Regions from separate parts of the Psychrobacillus sp. FSL K6-1464 genome, predicted to be linked through region 2. Evidence: a T-box and tRNA genes for the amino acid it is inferred to sense, from the RefSeq annotation. Region 2 holds a T-box; the other holds one or more tRNA genes.

Region 1 (8,934 bases), 1.8 Mb from region 2:
GAGTCTCACTTACTAAAGTACATATATAGTTTAAAAAATTAAATGAAAGTGGATCTTTATCAAACAATAATAAATTTTACATGTTTGCACGAGCAAACTTATATGCAACTAGATTTAACAACTTTGTATCCCCTCCCGAAATGCAAAGTTCAATTACACTTCTAGTTTTATTTCTCATCACCTGTAACAGTAGTATATAATGAACGTTACAAACATATCTAAGGAGTACGAGTTCATGCAAACATTGAAAAAACTTTCCGATCGACTCTTTTACCTGCCTCCATATCAAAAGACAGATCGACCGATATTAGCTGCTATTGTAGGGGACAAACAGACTCTACTGATTGATGCTGGTAATTCTTCTAATCATGCTAAATACTTTAAAGAGCAATTAGCTTCCTATCATCTCACAGGGGATATTCTGGCTCTCACACATTGGCATTGGGATCATGTATTTGGCTTACGTGAAATGGATGTTCCTTCAGTTGCCAATTCCATGACCTATAACAAAGTAAAAGAACTTCAAAAGCTATCATGGGAAGATAAGGAGTTGGATGGACGTGTCGAAGCAGGGATTGAAATTCCTTTTTGTGCAGATGCGATAAAGCTAGAGCTAGGAAGTATGCGAGAAGTTATCATACCAGATCCCACTATCATTTTTGACAAGCAAATCAAACTTAATATAGGTGGGGTTACCTGTATCATTGAACATGTTGGTGGAGATCATTCACCTGATTCGAATCTCATTTATATAGCAGAGGAAAAGACATTATTTCTTGGTGACTGTCTCTATGCAAATATGTACGCAGAAAAGTGGCATTATACCATTGAAAAGATGTATAAGCTTTTGGAGAAAATTGAAGGCTATGACGCAGAAATCTTCTTCCTATCTCATCATCCAGCACCTTTAACAAAGGATGAATTTACTTCCTTTGTATCATTATTAAAGACAAGTGCAGAATTAACAAATAAACATAAAGGAAAAATAGAGGCAATTGTAGAAGAGATGTCCTCTCTTTTTGACCGTGACGTGACGGAAGACGATTTAGAAATAATCGAGTACTTTGTAAATGGTTTTGCGTAACATGTATCGTTGCTAAAGAGAATTGCACTAAATTCCAAAGGAGTACGGAGTTTGCCATGTTGATTCCTAACTATTGTAGGAACACACTAAATGATCAAAAGCTTTGTGTTAGTTCATAAACATATAAAGCCCAAGAGGTGATTTCTCTTGGGCTTATTCTTACTACTATTGAAACCGTGAGTAATTTCTTTTTCTATTTATAGTACAACTATGTTATCTACATTTTCCCAAAAAAAGAACCCTTGAAATATCAAGGGTTCTTTGCTTTTATACCGGTGGCCGGGGTCGAACCGGCACATCCAGAGGATACGGGATTTTGAGTCCCGCGCGTCTGCCAATTCCGCCACACCGGCAAAATAAATACTAGGCAGTTATTAAATCATTTTTAAAAATTGGAGGCGGCAACCGGATTTGAACCGGTGATAAAGGTGTTGCAGACCTGTGCCTTACCACTTGGCTATGCCGCCGTAAAGTAATTGGAGCGGAAGACGAGGTTCGAACTCGCGACCCCCACCTTGGCAAGGTGGTGTTCTACCACTGAACTACTTCCGCAAACTGGGGTACCTGGATTCGAACCAGGGCATGATGGAATCAAAATCCATTGCCTTACCGCTTGGCTATACCCCAATGGGGCGACTGAGGGGAATTGAACCCCCGAATGCCGGAATCACAATCCGGTGCGTTAACCACTTCGCCACAACCGCCACAAATAAAAAAAGAGCTAACTACTAAGGAATATGGGGCGACTGAGGGGAATTGAACCCCCGAATGTCGGAATCACAATCCGATGCGTTAACCACTTCGCCACAACCGCCATTATTCAAAGCTAACTAAAAAAAATTGGCAGGGGCAGTAGGAATCGAACCCACATCAAAGGTTTTGGAGACCTCTATTCTACCGTTAAACTATGCCCCTAAAAACTGGTGGTGGGGGACGGATTCGAACCGCCGAACCCGAAGGAGCGGATTTACAGTCCGCCGCGTTTAGCCACTTCGCTACCCCACCAGTGTATGGTGCCGGAAAAAGGACTTGAACCCTCAACCTACTGATTACAAGTCAGTTGCTCTACCAGTTGAGCTATTCCGGCTTATAAATATGGTGGCTCAGGACGGAATCGAACCGCCGACACAAGGATTTTCAGTCCTTTGCTCTACCGACTGAGCTACTGAGCCAAATTTGATTGTGCTAAGCTGCGAATCTCTTTGTCAGCTTCATTCGTTCAGTTAGTCACGTACTTTAGTACGTTTCTTCCATCACTCAATCGCTTCCTCGACCTTCTTGCTTATCACCAATCTTTTAAAAAATGGCGGTCCCGACCGGGATCGAACCGGCGATCTCCTGCGTGACAGGCAGGCATGTTAACCGCTACACCACGGGACCATTTGGTTGCGGGGACAGGATTTGAACCTGCGACCTTCGGGTTATGAGCCCGACGAGCTACCACTGCTCCACCCCGCGACAATACTATAATTGCTAATTTGTTTCAAAAGAAATGGTGGAGGATGACGGGCTCGAACCGCCGACCCTCTGCTTGTAAGGCAGATGCTCTCCCAGCTGAGCTAATCCTCCTGGGTAAAATTACGATAATCTTCGCATCTCTGCGTCAACTTCATTCGTTCAATTTAATAAATGGTGACCCCTACGGGATTCGAACCCGTGTTACCGCCGTGAAAGGGCGGTGTCTTAACCGCTTGACCAAGGGGCCATACTTTTATGTAGAAAACTAATCTGGCGGAGAGCAAGGGATTTGAACCCTTGAGACAGTTTAACCCGCCTACACGATTTCCAATCGTGCTCCTTCGGCCACTCGGACAGCTCTCCTAAAATGGCTCCGAAGGTAGGACTCGAACCTACGACCAATCGATTAACAGTCGATTGCTCTACCACTGAGCTACTTCGGAATAATACAGCCTAGCAACGTCCTACTCTCACAGGGGGAGACCCCCAACTACCATCGGCGCTGAAGAGCTTAACTTCCGTGTTCGGTATGGGAACGGGTGTGACCTCTTCGCCATCATCACTAGACCTTATTAATTTGAAAGACAATACTTAGTATAACAAAACTAGAAAATAATTCAAGCTTTTTTTTATATTTTTTTTGTACTTTCAAAACTGGATAAACGACATTGTTACGTTAAACAAAATTTGGTTAAGTCCTCGATCGATTAGTATTCGTCAGCTGCACGTGTCGCCACGCTTCCACCCCGAACCTATCTACCTCATCGTCTTTGAGGGATCTTACTTACTTGCGTAATGGGAAATCTCATCTTGAGGGGGGCTTCGTGCTTAGATGCTTTCAGCACTTATCCCGTCCACACATAGCTACCCAGCGATGCTCTTGGCAGAACAACTGGTACACCAGCGGTGTGTCCATCCCGGTCCTCTCGTACTAAGGACAGCTCCTCTCAAATTTCCTACGCCCACGACGGATAGGGACCGAACTGTCTCACGACGTTCTGAACCCAGCTCGCGTACCGCTTTAATGGGCGAACAGCCCAACCCTTGGGACCGACTACAGCCCCAGGATGCGATGAGCCGACATCGAGGTGCCAAACCTCCCCGTCGATGTGGACTCTTGGGGGAGATAAGCCTGTTATCCCCGGGGTAGCTTTTATCCGTTGAGCGATGGCCCTTCCATGCGGAACCACCGGATCACTAAGCCCGTCTTTCGACCCTGCTCGACTTGTAGGTCTCGCAGTCAAGCTCCCTTCTGCCTTTACACTCTTCGAATGATTTCCAACCATTCTGAGGGAACCTTTGGGCGCCTCCGTTACACTTTAGGAGGCGACCGCCCCAGTCAAACTACCCGCCTGACACTGTCTCCTACCCGGGTTACGGGTATGGGTTAGAATTTCAATACAACCAGGGCAGTATCCCACCGACGCCTCCTCCGAAGCTGGCGCTCCGGGCTCTAAGGCTCCTGCCTATCCTGTACAAGTTGCACCAAAATTCAATATCAAGCTATAGTAAAGCTCCACGGGGTCTTTCCGTCCTGTCGCGGGTAACCTGCATCTTCACAGGTACTATAATTTCACCGAGTCTCTCGTTGAGACAGTGCCCAGATCGTTACGCCTTTCGTGCGGGTCGGAACTTACCCGACAAGGAATTTCGCTACCTTAGGACCGTTATAGTTACGGCCGCCGTTTACTGGGGCTTCAATTCGCACCTTCGCTTGCGCTAAGCACTCCTCTTAACCTTCCAGCACCGGGCAGGCGTCAGCCCATATACTTCACCTTACGGTTTTGCATAGACCTGTGTTTTTGCTAAACAGTCGCCTGGGCCTATTCACTGCGGCTCTTCTAGGCTATGAACCCAAAAGAGCACCCCTTCTCCCGAAGTTACGGGGTCATTTTGCCGAGTTCCTTAACGAGAGTTCTCTCGCTCACCTTAGGATTCTCTCCTCGACTACCTGTGTCGGTTTGCGGTACGGGCACCTTTCACCTCGCTAGAGGCTTTTCTTGGCAGTGTGAAATCAGGAACTCTAGACATACGTCCTCGCCATCACAGCTCAATGTTAAAGAATGCGGATTTGCCTACATTCACACCTTACTGCTTGGACATGCATAACCAACAGCATGCTTACCCTATCCTTCTGCGTCCCCCCATTACTCAAACGGTGGTTTGGTGGTACAGGAATATCAACCTGTTATCCATCGCCTACGCCTATCGGCCTCGGCTTAGGTCCCGACTAACCCTGAGCGGACGAGCCTTCCTCAGGAAACCTTAGTCATACGGTGGACGGGATTCTCACCCGTCTTTCGCTACTCATACCGGCATTCTCACTTCTAAGCGCTCCACCAGTCCTTCCGGTCTGACTTCAACGCCCTTAGAACGCTCTCCTACCACTGATACCAAAGGTATCAATCCACAGCTTCGGTGATTTGTTTAGCCCCGATACATTTTCGGCGCAGCGTCACTCGACCAGTGAGCTATTACGCACTCTTTAAATGATGGCTGCTTCTAAGCCAACATCCTGGTTGTCTAAGCAACGCCACATCCTTTTCCACTTAACAAATACTTTGGGACCTTAGCTGGTGGTCTGGGCTGTTTCCCTCTTGACTACGGATCTTATCACTCGCAGTCTGACTCCCAAACATAAATCATTGGCATTCGGAGTTTGTCTGAATTCGGTAACCCGGGATGGGCCCCTAGTCCAAACAGTGCTCTACCTCCAAGATTCTAACGTTTGAGGCTAGCCCTAAAGCTATTTCGGAGAGAACCAGCTATCTCCAGGTTCGATTGGAATTTCTCCGCTACCCACACCTCATCCCCGCACTTTTCAACGTGCGTGGGTTCGGACCTCCAGTAAGTGTTACCTTACCTTCATCCTGGACATGGGTAGATCACCTGGTTTCGGGTCTACGACCACATACTCATTCGCCCTATTCAGACTCGCTTTCGCTGCGGCTCCGTCTTCTCGACTTAACCTTGCATGGGATCGTAACTCGCCGGTTCATTCTACAAAAGGCACGCTATCACCCATTAACGGGCTCTAACTACTTGTAGGCACACGGTTTCAGGATCTATTTCACTCCCCTTCCGGGGTGCTTTTCACCTTTCCCTCACGGTACTGGTTCACTATCGGTCACTAGGTAGTATTTAGCCTTGGGAGATGGTCCTCCCAGATTCCGACGGAATTTCACGTGTTCCGCCGTACTCAGGATACACTCAAGAGAGAATGAATTTTAGACTACGGGGCTTTTACCCTATCCTGCGGACCTTTCCAGATCGCTTCGTCTAACTCATTCCTTTGTAACTCTATGTAGAGTGTCCTACAACCCCAAAAGGCAAGCCTTTTGGTTTGGGCTATTCCCGTTTCGCTCGCCGCTACTCAGGGAATCGAATTTTCTTTCTCTTCCTCCAGGTACTTAGATGTTTCAGTTCCCTGGGTGTGTCTCAGATGCGCTATGTATTCACGCAAATGTACTGCTCCATTACGAACAGTGGGTTTCCCCATTCGGAAATCTCCGGATCAAAGCTCACTTACAGCTCCCCGAAGCATATCGGTGTTAGTGCCGTCCTTCGTCGACTCCTAGTGCCAAGGCATTCACCGTGCGCCCTTATTAACTTAACCTAAAAGTTAAAAAGTCTTACACGTTGTGATTACGTAAATAATCACAACAGAATTTCTTGTTGTTTATTGTTTCAATGTCGTTTTATCCAGTTTTCAAAGAACAAATAATAATCTTTGGTGGAGCCTAGCGGGATCGAACCGCTGACCTCCTGCGTGCAAGGCAGGCGCTCTCCCAGCTGAGCTAAGGCCCCGGGGTTTAAAAAGGGTATGGTGGGCCTAAATGGACTCGAACCATCGACCTCACGCTTATCAGGCGTGCGCTCTAACCAGCTGAGCTATAGGCCCTCTTTGAATTTCCATATAATAAATATGAACATTCAAAACTGAACTGCAAAACGTTAAGATACGAATAAAGATTCGTATTCCGATATTATCCTTAGAAAGGAGGTGATCCAGCCGCACCTTCCGATACGGCTACCTTGTTACGACTTCACCCCAATCATCTGTCCCACCTTCGGCGGCTGGCTCCCGTAAGGGTTACCCCACCGACTTCGGGTGTTACAAACTCTCGTGGTGTGACGGGCGGTGTGTACAAGGCCCGGGAACGTATTCACCGTGGCATGCTGATCCACGATTACTAGCGATTCCGGCTTCATGTAGGCGAGTTGCAGCCTACAATCCGAACTGAGAACGGTTTTATGGGATTTGCTCACCCTCGCGGGGTTGCGACCCTCTGTACCGTCCATTGTAGCACGTGTGTAGCCCAGGTCATAAGGGGCATGATGATTTGACGTCATCCCCACCTTCCTCCGGTTTATCACCGGCAGTCACCTTAGAGTGCCCAACTAAATGCTGGCAACTAAGATCAAGGGTTGCGCTCGTTGCGGGACTTAACCCAACATCTCACGACACGAGCTGACGACAACCATGCACCACCTGTCACCGCTGTCCCCGAAGGGAAAAGCCTATCTCTAGGCCGGTCAGCGGGATGTCAAGACCTGGTAAGGTTCTTCGCGTTGCTTCGAATTAAACCACATGCTCCACCGCTTGTGCGGGCCCCCGTCAATTCCTTTGAGTTTCAGTCTTGCGACCGTACTCCCCAGGCGGAGTGCTTAATGCGTTAGCTGCAGCACTAAGGGGCGGAAACCCCCTAACACTTAGCACTCATCGTTTACGGCGTGGACTACCAGGGTATCTAATCCTGTTTGCTCCCCACGCTTTCGCGCCTCAGCGTCAGTTACAGACCAGAAAGCCGCCTTCGCCACTGGTGTTCCTCCAAATCTCTACGCATTTCACCGCTACACTTGGAATTCCGCTTTCCTCTTCTGTACTCAAGTCCCCCAGTTTCCAATGACCTTCCACGGTTGAGCCGTGGGATTTCACATCAGACTTAAAGGACCGCCTGCGCGCGCTTTACGCCCAATAATTCCGGACAACGCTTGCCACCTACGTATTACCGCGGCTGCTGGCACGTAGTTAGCCGTGGCTTTCTAATGAGGTACCGTCAAGGTACGAGCAGTTACTCTCGTACTTGTTCTTCCCTCACAACAGAGTTTTACGATCCGAAAACCTTCTTCACTCACGCGGCATTGCTCCATCAGACTTTCGTCCATTGTGGAAGATTCCCTACTGCTGCCTCCCGTAGGAGTCTGGGCCGTGTCTCAGTCCCAGTGTGGCCGATCACCCTCTCAGGTCGGCTACGCATCGTCGCCTTGGTGAGCCGTTACCTCACCAACTAGCTAATGCGCCGCGGGCCCATCCTGTAGTGACAGCGAGATGCCGTCTTTTAACATCTCCCCATGTGAGGAAATGGATTATTCGGTATTAGCCCCGGTTTCCCGGAGTTATCCCAATCTACAGGGCAGGTTGCCCACGTGTTACTCACCCGTCCGCCGCTAAATCAGAAGAAGCAAGCTTCTTCGTCATTCGCTCGACTTGCATGTATTAGGCATGCCGCCAGCGTTCGTCCTGAGCCAGGATCAAACTCTCCATAATAGTTCACTTTCAGTATGCAGAGCATATTGAGAGCGAACAAATTAGAACTAGTTTAAAAGCTCATTTTGTTTTGCTGGCATCATCATTAAATGATGTCCAAAATTGTTTTGCTATCATCCTAACTAAGTTAGTTGAAAGCTATGTTTCTTAACGTTTTGCATGTTCAGTTTTCAATGTTCATTTTGTTGTGTCGTTTTTTGCGACTTCTCTAATTTACCATCGTACTCGTTAAGTGTCAAGAAGTTTTTCTAAAAAACTTTTTCACTATTATTTGTTTGAAATAGTTTGTGTTGTTTTTGACGACGCTTATTATAATACCATGCATTTATTTATTATGTCAACAATAAAAACGAACAAATTTCATTGTTCGTTTTTAAATGTTGTTTCTACATCATCACTTTGTAGTATCTATGCATGATCGCGTTGCTTTTGGTTTGCTGTTCTTCAATTGAAATATACCCTTTATCTATTAGAAACTCGATGAAAACCTCTAAATCTACAGAGTAGTTTTTAAGCTCTTCTTGCTCATGAATTTCTTGGATCGTCCAAAACTCTTTTGACCCAAGTACTTCTATAATGTGTTGCGCTCCATCTTTTGATCGGGAATGAATCAAAAAGTCACTCGCTAAAAACAAAAGCTCTAATCTTTTTTCTAATGATTCATCACTAGAGATTAACTCATCGTACAATTTATATATAGAAGGATCTAATGCTTTTACTTGATTCCATACCATCACTTCTGGATGCATACCATTTTCAAAAACAGCTAATCGTGCTAGATGATGTAAAGAATCTACCATATGATTATAGGCATCTAAGAAATTACGTTGTTCAAAAAATA
Region 2 (8,934 bases):
GTAATACTTCAAGGAAGGGTTTATCGCTTAGGTGTGAGTATTTTCATATCATTTACTTGGTATCCAGTGCAGTACCTTATATACATTCTTTCAAAAAAAGCGACCATTCGTATGAATGGTCGCTGATTTATTATACTTGTGAACCTGAAATAGCTTGTAAAGTGGCAAGCTCTTTTGTTGAACAATATACAAAATGTCCAGGCGTTACTTCGCGCATTGCTATCTCTTCCCCATCTTGATAATTATGAGAAGCAGGATCGTATGATTTACGCACACGAGTACGCTCATAATTTGGATCTGGAAGTGGTATAGCTGACAATAGTGACTGTGTATATGGATGCATTGGATTTTTATATAAATCCTCTGCAGAAGCTAGTTCTACTAACTTACCAAAATACATAACACCGATTCGATCGGAAATATACTTAACCATTGATAAATCATGGGCGATAAACAAATACGTTAAGCCTTTTTCTTCTTGTAATTCTTTTAGTAAGTTAACTACTTGTGCTTGAATAGAAACGTCTAATGCCGAGATTGGCTCATCGGCAATGATGAATTCTGGATTAACAGCTAGTGCTCTCGCAATACCTAGACGTTGTCTTTGTCCACCAGAAAACTCATGTGCATAACGGTCAGCGTGCTCACGGTTCAACCCTACAGTTTCTAATAATTCCACAACACGTTCTTTACGTTCTTTTGGATTTTTAACAAGTCCATGAATGTCTAAACCTTCCGCAATAATATCCAGTACTTTCATACGCGGATTTAGCGAAGCATAAGGATCTTGGAAGATCATTTGCATTTTACGGTTAAATGATTTTAAATCTTTTTTCGACTTTTTATCATGAACGTTAATACCATCATAAATTACTTGTCCATCTGTTGCTTCGTAAAGGCGTATAATTGTTCGACCTGTTGTGGATTTACCACAGCCAGATTCCCCTACTAGTCCAAGTGTTTCCCCTTTATATATATCGAAACTGATATCGTCTACCGCACGAACTTCATTAGGCTTACCTTGATTGAAATACTGCTTAAGATTTTTAATTTCTAGTAATTTTTCAGCCATTAGTAAGTCCCTCCTTCCGTTCCTTCATAATAGCGGCTGCCTGGGAACTTTTTCATACGTTCTACAATTGCTAGTGGAGGCTCAACTTGTGGAGCATCCGGATGTAACAACCATGTAGCAGCTGAGTGCGTATCACTTACTTTAAAAAATGGTGGTGCTTCTTCTAAGTCTATTTTCAAAGCATAATCACTACGTAGTGCAAATGCATCACCTTTAGGTGGATACAATAAATCAGGAGGTGTTCCTGGAATTGCATATAATTTTTCATCAGCACTATCTAATGAAGGCATTGAACTTAGTAAGCCCCATGTATAAGGGTGTTGAGGGTTATAGAATATTTCATCTACGGTCCCAATCTCAACTATTTTACCACCATACATAACAGCTACTCTATCCGCAACATTTGCCACGACCCCAAGATCATGTGTAATGAAGATGATAGATGTATCTATTTTCTTTTGAAGGTCTTTCATTAACTCTAAAATTTGTGCTTGAATCGTTACATCTAATGCAGTAGTTGGCTCATCCGCAATAAGAATCTGTGGATTACATGCTAGCGCAATAGCAATAACAATACGTTGACGTTGACCACCAGAGAATTGGTGAGGATATTGCTTAATACGCGCCTCAGGTTTCGGCATACCAACTAAACGCAATAAGTCTATTGCTACTTTACGTGCTTCAGCTTTCCCAATTTTTTGGTGTTTCAAAATTGGTTCCATAATCTGGTTGCCGATAGTCATTGTAGGATTCAAAGAAGTCATTGGATCTTGGAAAATCATTGAAATATCTTTTCCACGAATCTTTTGCATCTCTTTATCTGATAACTTAGTTAAATCTTTTCCGTTAAATAAGATTTGACCATTTTTAAATTCTGAACTAGATTCAGGTAACAAACGCATAATTGCTTTTGTTGTAACTGATTTACCAGAGCCAGACTCTCCTACTATTGCCAGTGTTTCCCCTTTTTTTAAGTCGAAGTTAACGCCACGAATGGCCTTTACTTCACCAGCAAATGTATGGAAGGAAAGCTCTAGGTTTTTAACTTCTAATATCTTTTCCATATTCGCTTTCCTCCTTTAGTCTTTCATCTTCGGATCGAGTGCGTCACGTAGTCCATCACCTAGTAAGTTGAATGCAATCATTAGTAAACTAATAATAATCGATGGGTACAATAGAATATGTGGTTGGAACTTAATTAATTTATATCCATCGTTTATTAGTGTCCCAAGTGATGCATCAGGTGGTTGTAAACCTAGTCCAATGAAGCTTAAAAAGGCTTCAAAGAAAATGGCAGTTGGAATAGTGAACATTGTATTAATGATAATAATACCTAATATATTAGGTAAAATATGTTTAGTAATAATTCTACTATCTGTAGCACCCAATGTGCGTGAAGCTAATACAAATTCTTGATTTTTGAATTTTAATACTTGACCACGCACTATACGGGACATACCAATCCATCCGGTTATAGTAATAGCAATAATAATAGCCGTTATTCCTGGGTCCATAAAGCTAAGCATGAGAATAACAATTACAAGTGTTGGAATTCCGTATAGAATTTCTACAATACGTTGCATAATATCATCAACACGACCACCATAGTATCCAGAAATACCGCCGTATGCAACTCCGATTACCATATCGATTAATGCTGCCACAAAAGCGATAAATAAGGAGATTTGAGTACCTTCCCAAACACGAGAGAACATATCACGGCCAAGACCGTCTGTACCAAACCAATAATAAGTATCAACCTTTTTCATCTCATATAAGTCTACTTCTTTACCTGCAAGAGTTCCTACACCATTCATTATTCCAAGCTTTTCAATACCCGGAACTTTTGGTGGTAAATTAGCGTGTGTGATAGTTTGTGTTTCCGAGTCATGTGGACTAATCATAGGTCCGACAAAAGCCATGATGATTATGAATGCCAAAATGAACATACTAACTATAGCCGCTTTGTTCTTGCGTATACGAAGCCAAGCATCCTGCCAGAAACTCAAACTTGGTTTTGATATACGCTCCGCATGACTAGAATCAATTTCAATTCTTTCAAAAGAAGATGCAGGTGGTTTTTGTAAGTCGTGTTTCATTAATCTTTACCTCCTGACAAACGAATACGTGGATCGATAATGCCATAAAGCACATCTACTAAGAATATTACGACAATTAAGAATGCAGAGAAGAATAATGTAGTTCCCATAATTATAGAGAAGTCATTAGACATAATGGATTTAACAAATTGCTCTCCGATACCCGGAATTGCAAAGATTTGTTCAATAACTAGAGATCCAGTTAATAATCCTGCTGCAAGTGGTCCTAAAACTGTAACTAGCGGGATCAATGCATTTCGGAAAGCATGCTTAAATGCAATTTCAAAACCGTTGGCCCCTTTAGATTTTGCTAGAGTAATATAATCCGAACTTAAAACTTCAATCATTTCCGTTCGTATAAATCGAGAAGCTGTTGCAAGTGGTCCCATTGCTAAAGCAATAGATGGGAGTACGCTGGACATCCAGCCATCCTTCCACAATGCCACCGGGAATAGTTCCCATTGAACTGCCAACCAATATTGAAGGAAAGTTGCAAAAACGAAAGATGGAATAGATATACCGATGATAGCCACGAATGTACTACCGTAATCCCAAATAGTATTTTGCCTTAATGCTGCAATCATGCCCAATAGTATACCGAGAGTCACACCAAGAACTAAACCTTGAGTACCCAGTATCAGAGATGGTCCTAGTCGATCTATTATTAAATCTGTAACGCTGGCATTCTTAAATTGGAATGAATTTCCTAAATCACCTTGCGCTAGATTCAGCATATACTTAGCATACTGTACTGGAATCGGTTGATCTAATCCATATTTCGCTTCAACTACCGCAAGTTGTGTAGGGGATAGTTTTGAAGCAGAGCTAATCGGGGATCCTGGAAGCGCCTTCATTAAAAAAAATGTTGCCGTCGCAATCAGGAAAAACGTAATAAACATATAAAAAATACGACGAGTAATGTATTTTGTCATCTTTGCACCTCCAACAAACAATATTTTTTTGACATTAACATGCTACTAATATATTAAACATTTAATGTGGATAGTTGTCAAAACTAAAATATAATATTAAATATTTTGTGAATTCTGATTCATTTAAAAAGAGAGTACATGATCCATTAGGAACCATATACTCTCTAGCTATGAGATTTTAAAAATTATTAATAAGCTTATTTACCTTCAATATATGCCCATTTGTAACTATAATCTCCACCGAATGGGTGAGCAATTATACCTTTTACATATGGTTTTTGAAGGAACATTAATCCACGTTGGTAGATTGGTCCAACTGCAAATTCTTCATCAACGATCATTTTTTCAGCTTTAGCCATTGCTTCCCAACGAGCTTCAGTATCTAGAGCCAATGAACCATTGATATCTTGTAATAATTGATCGTATTCAGGATTTGAGAATGACATTTGGTTGTTACCGCCATCAGTTTCCCATAGGCTTAAGAATGTGAATGGGTCTTGATAATCTGGTCCCCATCCTGCAACTTGAATATCATAGTCTTGGTTTGTATCAAGATCTAAACGAACATTAAATGGAACTTCTTTAAGAGTAATAGACAATCCTGGTAAATTACCTTCTAATTGAGATTTGAAGTATTCATCCATTTTTTTAGAAAGTTCAGTGTCTCCACCTAGAATTTCTATCGAAAGTTCAGTAACTCCTAGTTCTGATAAACCTTTTTCCCATGCAGCTTTTGCTTCATCTACATTGAATACAGCCATGTCTCCGTTAACGTCACGGAAGTCTTTTCCATCTTCATCAAACACGAAATCTGAAGGAATGAATGAATAAGCAGCTGTCGAACCATTTGCTAATACAACAGAAGCTAAATCTTCTTTGTTGAATGCTTTACTAATTGCTTCACGAATATTTACGTTAGCAAGTGGAGTTTTTTCTCCATTACGTTCTTGGTTATATTTGAAATAGAATACTGAAGTTTCTAATTCATTTACTAACTCTGGATCAGCAGCATATTGCATTGCATATTCTCCAGATAGTCCAGCACGGTCTTTTTCACCATTTGTATATAAGTTAACTGCTGTTGCAGTTTCTTTTATAACATCATAATTAATTTCAGTAAGCTTTACAGTTTCTTTATCCCAGTACTCTTCATTTTTAAGTAGTTGCCAAGATAAACCTGTTCCGTCCCATTTAGCAAGTGTAAACGGTCCGTTGTATAAAAGTGATTCAGAGTTTTTCGCGTAGTTTTCACCTTGCGTAGTAACGAATGCTTCACTTTGTGGTAAGAATGTTCCAAATGACATTAGTGATAAGAAGTAAGGAATTGGTTTTTCAAGAGAAACTTCTAAAGTTTTTTCATCAAGTGCTTTAACACCTAACTCAGTGTATTCCATTTCGCCATTAGAAATTGCAGTAGCGTTTTTGATGACACCAGCCATCATATATGGACCATATTCAGATGCAGTATCTGGGTTCATAGCACGCTTCCATGAATATTCAAAGTCATTAGCAGTTACTGGAGTACCATCAGACCAGTTAGAATCACGTAATGTGAAAGTATAAACTAATCCATCTTCAGAAACTTTGGGTTCCCCATCAGAGATTGCAGGAACAGCAATGTTTTCTTGATTCAAACGGTATAAACCTTCGTTTACGTTGTTAAGTAGATCAAAACCAACTGCGTCAGTTACTAGAGCTGAATCCATTGTTGGAATTTCAGCAGTCATGATCAAGTTAAGAACTTGTTCCTCGTCTGCTGCTACTTCTGTTTCTTCAGTTGTTGCGTCTTTATCGTCTGTGTCTGTAGTTGTATCATCTTTAGTTTCCTTATCATCGCCACCACATGCAGCTAGGAATAAAGCAACAACTAACAGTAGGCTTAAAAGCCATACAAGCTTGCTATTCTTCAAATAAATAACCTCCTTAAATATTCAGAAAAATTCATTACATTTATTATTATACATTTTCTTTCTAGCTTGTACAGGTTTTTTTTTTATATTTTTACAATAGTGTAACAATATCATTACATTGTCCTAACAATTGTGAATCTTTGGAAAAGAAATTGCTTTTTTTTGGCAATTTAAATAATCAATTTTTTGCATATTTTCTGTGTCTATTTTATAATTTAAAAATGATAGAGGTGAAATATGAAAAAAAGATTGATTTACTTTCTTAGTTGTCAGGTAATAATTGTTACATTAATGCTTGCAGTTAATAAGACAATCCAACTCGTACCTTATATAAATATGTCCTTTTTTGTCGGCGGTACAATTACATTTATAGGGTTAATGACTTATGTCGTTTCAGGAGGTTTTTTTGATTTTTTTACGGAAAGTACACGTAAAGTATTTACTCCTAAACATATGAAAAATGATGTAAGCCAGATGCGATTACCATCAGAAGTATTTTCTTTTCCACATAAACCGATTATCGCATTAGGACTATCGAGTTTGTTTTGTATGTGTATCGCTTTGTTCATCTATTATAGCTAATTAAGATCCCTTGATTTTTGTGTTTCTTCTATATATAATAATCAAAACTAAATAATTTAGCTTTGAAGAAGAAAAGTACATTTACTGACGTATGCTAAGAGAGTCTGTGGTCGCTGTGAACAGATCATACGGTAGATGGAATGGGCTTCTGAGCAGTATATGTGAAAGTAAAGTAGCATATACCGTCCCGTTCACGTTACGAAACAAGAGTGGCTAATTATTTTAGCAAGCTGGGTGGTACCACGGATTTAACATCATTCGTCCCTTTTATAGGGATGCGTGATGTTTTTTTTATTTTTCAATACAAAAGGAGATAGTAAAAATGAAGAAGATCTTTTCAGGCGTACAACCAACAGGAATTATCACACTAGGGAATTACATTGGTGCCTTCCGACAATTCACAGCATTACAACATGATTATGATTGTGTGTTTTGTATTGTAGATCAGCACGCTATTACAATTGCGCAGGACCCGAAAGAACTAAGTGATCATATTCGCTCATTAGCAGCATTATATATTGCTGTCGGTATTGATCCGGAGAAGTCCACATTATTTATACAGTCTGAAGTTCCTGCTCACACACAAGCTGGCTGGATTATGCAATGTATTTCTTATATCGGTGAATTGGAAAGAATGACTCAATTCAAAGATAAATCTACTGGTAAAGATGCGGTTTCAGCAGCATTGTTAACTTATCCACCATTGATGGCAGCGGATATACTTTTATACCAAACAGATATTGTACCTGTTGGTGATGATCAAACTCAACATGTCGAGTTAACAAGAGACTTAGCTGAAAGATTCAACAAACGCTATGGTGAAGTATTGACAGTTCCGCAAATTCAATTACCCAAAAATGGAGCTCGTATTAAATCCTTACAAGACCCACTGAAGAAAATGAGTAAATCAGATTCCAATCTAAAAGCTACGATACGACTTTTGGATAGTCCAAAGGAAATTGAAAAGAAAATTAAAAGCTCTGTTACAGATTCTGAAGGTATCGTTGCTTTCGATCCTGAAAACAAACCCGGAGTTTCTAATCTCTTAACAATTGAATCCGCTTTAACAGACGTATCCATCCCAACACTTGTACAAAAATATGAAGGCAAGGGATATGGAGATTTCAAAGCCTCCGTGGCCGAAGTCATTATTGCGCATTTAACCCCTATTCAACAAAGATATGAGCAGTTGCTCAATTCTACTGAGCTGGATGAAATTTTAGACTTAGGAGCAGAGAAAGCCCAGGCTCTTGCAAATGAAACTTTAGTTAAGATGGAAGCTGCAATGGGTCTCGGAAGAAGACGACTAAAGTAATTGCTAGTATAGACACACATAAAAGTATAAAATCCGTCGACACCATCATATACATGAGGACGGATCTCCAAGAGTAGCCTAGCGATAAAAAGTTCAAATAAAGTACTAAATGTGAGCAGCTAATAACTGCTATTCCATAACTGACTAAAAATATTAATAATCTTATTAGTATCACATCCTTATAAGACCATATGAAAAACCGCTCTTAAACTTTCGTTTAAGAGCGGTTTTTTTAAAAAATATTTATTTAACTGGAGTATCAGCCACTAGTTCAACATCGATATAATCGAAATCAGTGTCATAACCGAAGTCCCAGTTTTTCACACGATCATTGATTGGGCGTAATTCGTAACGGAATTGCATAGGAATTACAGCAGAAACATCTTGCATATATTCTTGCCATTCACGGAACTTCTTAGCACGGAACTCTCCATCAATTGCTTCAGGAGAATCGATTGCAGTTAACAATCCTTCAAGGTCTTCAGATGTGTAACGGCTGAAGTTATAAACAGCTGTTTTAGAGTATAAACCTGCTGGAGATGGGTTTGTACCTGTACCCCATGCACCCATAAATACATCGATTTCTGGATCATCTGCTTGAACTTTATCATAGAATGTGTTGAATTCAATTAGACGACCTGTAGCTAATTGTACGTCTAAGCCAACCTCACCCCAGTTTTGTAGGTAGTAAGAGATTACTTGCTCTTGTGTTTCATCACCAGCCATAGCTGCTAATTTAATAGAAAGTTTTTCTCCATTTTTATCTTCACGTAAACCATCGCCATCAGTATCTTTATATCCAGCTTCGTCTAATAATTGTTTAGCTTTTTCAGGATCATAGTTATATCCTTCAATAGAAGAATCATGGAATGATTTAAATACTGGTGGAATTAGAGAATTAGCACGTTCACGTAAGTCGAAGTAGAATACTTCATTAACTTGCTCGATGTCTAAAGCGTAACCCATTGCTTGACGTAGTACTTTGTCACCCATTTTTGCTTCTTCTTCATTTGTAATTGCAACA

The links. A T-box is a leader RNA that pairs with one kind of tRNA and senses whether it is charged. The one in region 2 lies ahead of trpS (tryptophan--tRNA ligase), so its partner is inferred to be a tRNA-Trp.
Region 1: it encodes a tRNA-Trp, which carries the amino acid that the T-box ahead of trpS (tryptophan--tRNA ligase) is inferred to sense. The anticodon was not compared.

The regions. Positions count from the first base shown of each region.
Region 1 covers NZ_JBBOOP010000001.1:2,852,614-2,861,547, forward strand. Annotated here, with positions in the region: gene MKX39_RS14470 (MBL fold metallo-hydrolase) at 236-1,084, shown strand; tRNA gene MKX39_RS14475 (tRNA-Leu) at 1,355-1,437, opposite strand; tRNA gene MKX39_RS14480 (tRNA-Cys) at 1,478-1,551, opposite strand; tRNA gene MKX39_RS14485 (tRNA-Gly) at 1,562-1,636, opposite strand; tRNA gene MKX39_RS14490 (tRNA-Gln) at 1,640-1,711, opposite strand; tRNA gene MKX39_RS14495 (tRNA-His) at 1,713-1,788, opposite strand; tRNA gene MKX39_RS14500 (tRNA-His) at 1,823-1,898, opposite strand; tRNA gene MKX39_RS14505 (tRNA-Trp) at 1,926-1,999, opposite strand; tRNA gene MKX39_RS14510 (tRNA-Tyr) at 2,006-2,089, opposite strand; tRNA gene MKX39_RS14515 (tRNA-Thr) at 2,096-2,171, opposite strand; tRNA gene MKX39_RS14520 (tRNA-Phe) at 2,181-2,256, opposite strand; tRNA gene MKX39_RS14525 (tRNA-Asp) at 2,389-2,464, opposite strand; tRNA gene MKX39_RS14530 (tRNA-Met) at 2,468-2,542, opposite strand; tRNA gene MKX39_RS14535 (tRNA-Val) at 2,578-2,653, opposite strand; tRNA gene MKX39_RS14540 (tRNA-Glu) at 2,715-2,789, opposite strand; tRNA gene MKX39_RS14545 (tRNA-Ser) at 2,814-2,905, opposite strand; tRNA gene MKX39_RS14550 (tRNA-Asn) at 2,911-2,985, opposite strand; rRNA gene rrf (5S ribosomal RNA) at 2,994-3,109, opposite strand; rRNA gene MKX39_RS14560 (23S ribosomal RNA) at 3,230-6,158, opposite strand; tRNA gene MKX39_RS14565 (tRNA-Ala) at 6,274-6,349, opposite strand; tRNA gene MKX39_RS14570 (tRNA-Ile) at 6,367-6,443, opposite strand; rRNA gene MKX39_RS14575 (16S ribosomal RNA) at 6,539-8,093, opposite strand; gene MKX39_RS14580 (nucleotidyltransferase-like protein) at 8,480-8,934, opposite strand, start outside.
Region 2 covers NZ_JBBOOP010000001.1:1,013,749-1,022,682, reverse strand. Annotated here, with positions in the region: gene MKX39_RS04825 (ABC transporter ATP-binding protein) at 131-1,072, opposite strand; gene MKX39_RS04820 (ABC transporter ATP-binding protein) at 1,072-2,136, opposite strand; gene opp3C (oligopeptide ABC transporter permease) at 2,152-3,171, opposite strand; gene opp3b (oligopeptide ABC transporter permease) at 3,171-4,103, opposite strand; gene MKX39_RS04805 (peptide ABC transporter substrate-binding protein) at 4,301-6,013, opposite strand; gene MKX39_RS04800 (DUF3899 domain-containing protein) at 6,251-6,595, shown strand; T-box leader at 6,649-6,864, shown strand; gene trpS (tryptophan--tRNA ligase) at 6,918-7,910, shown strand; gene MKX39_RS04790 (oligopeptide ABC transporter substrate-binding protein) at 8,154-8,934, opposite strand, start outside.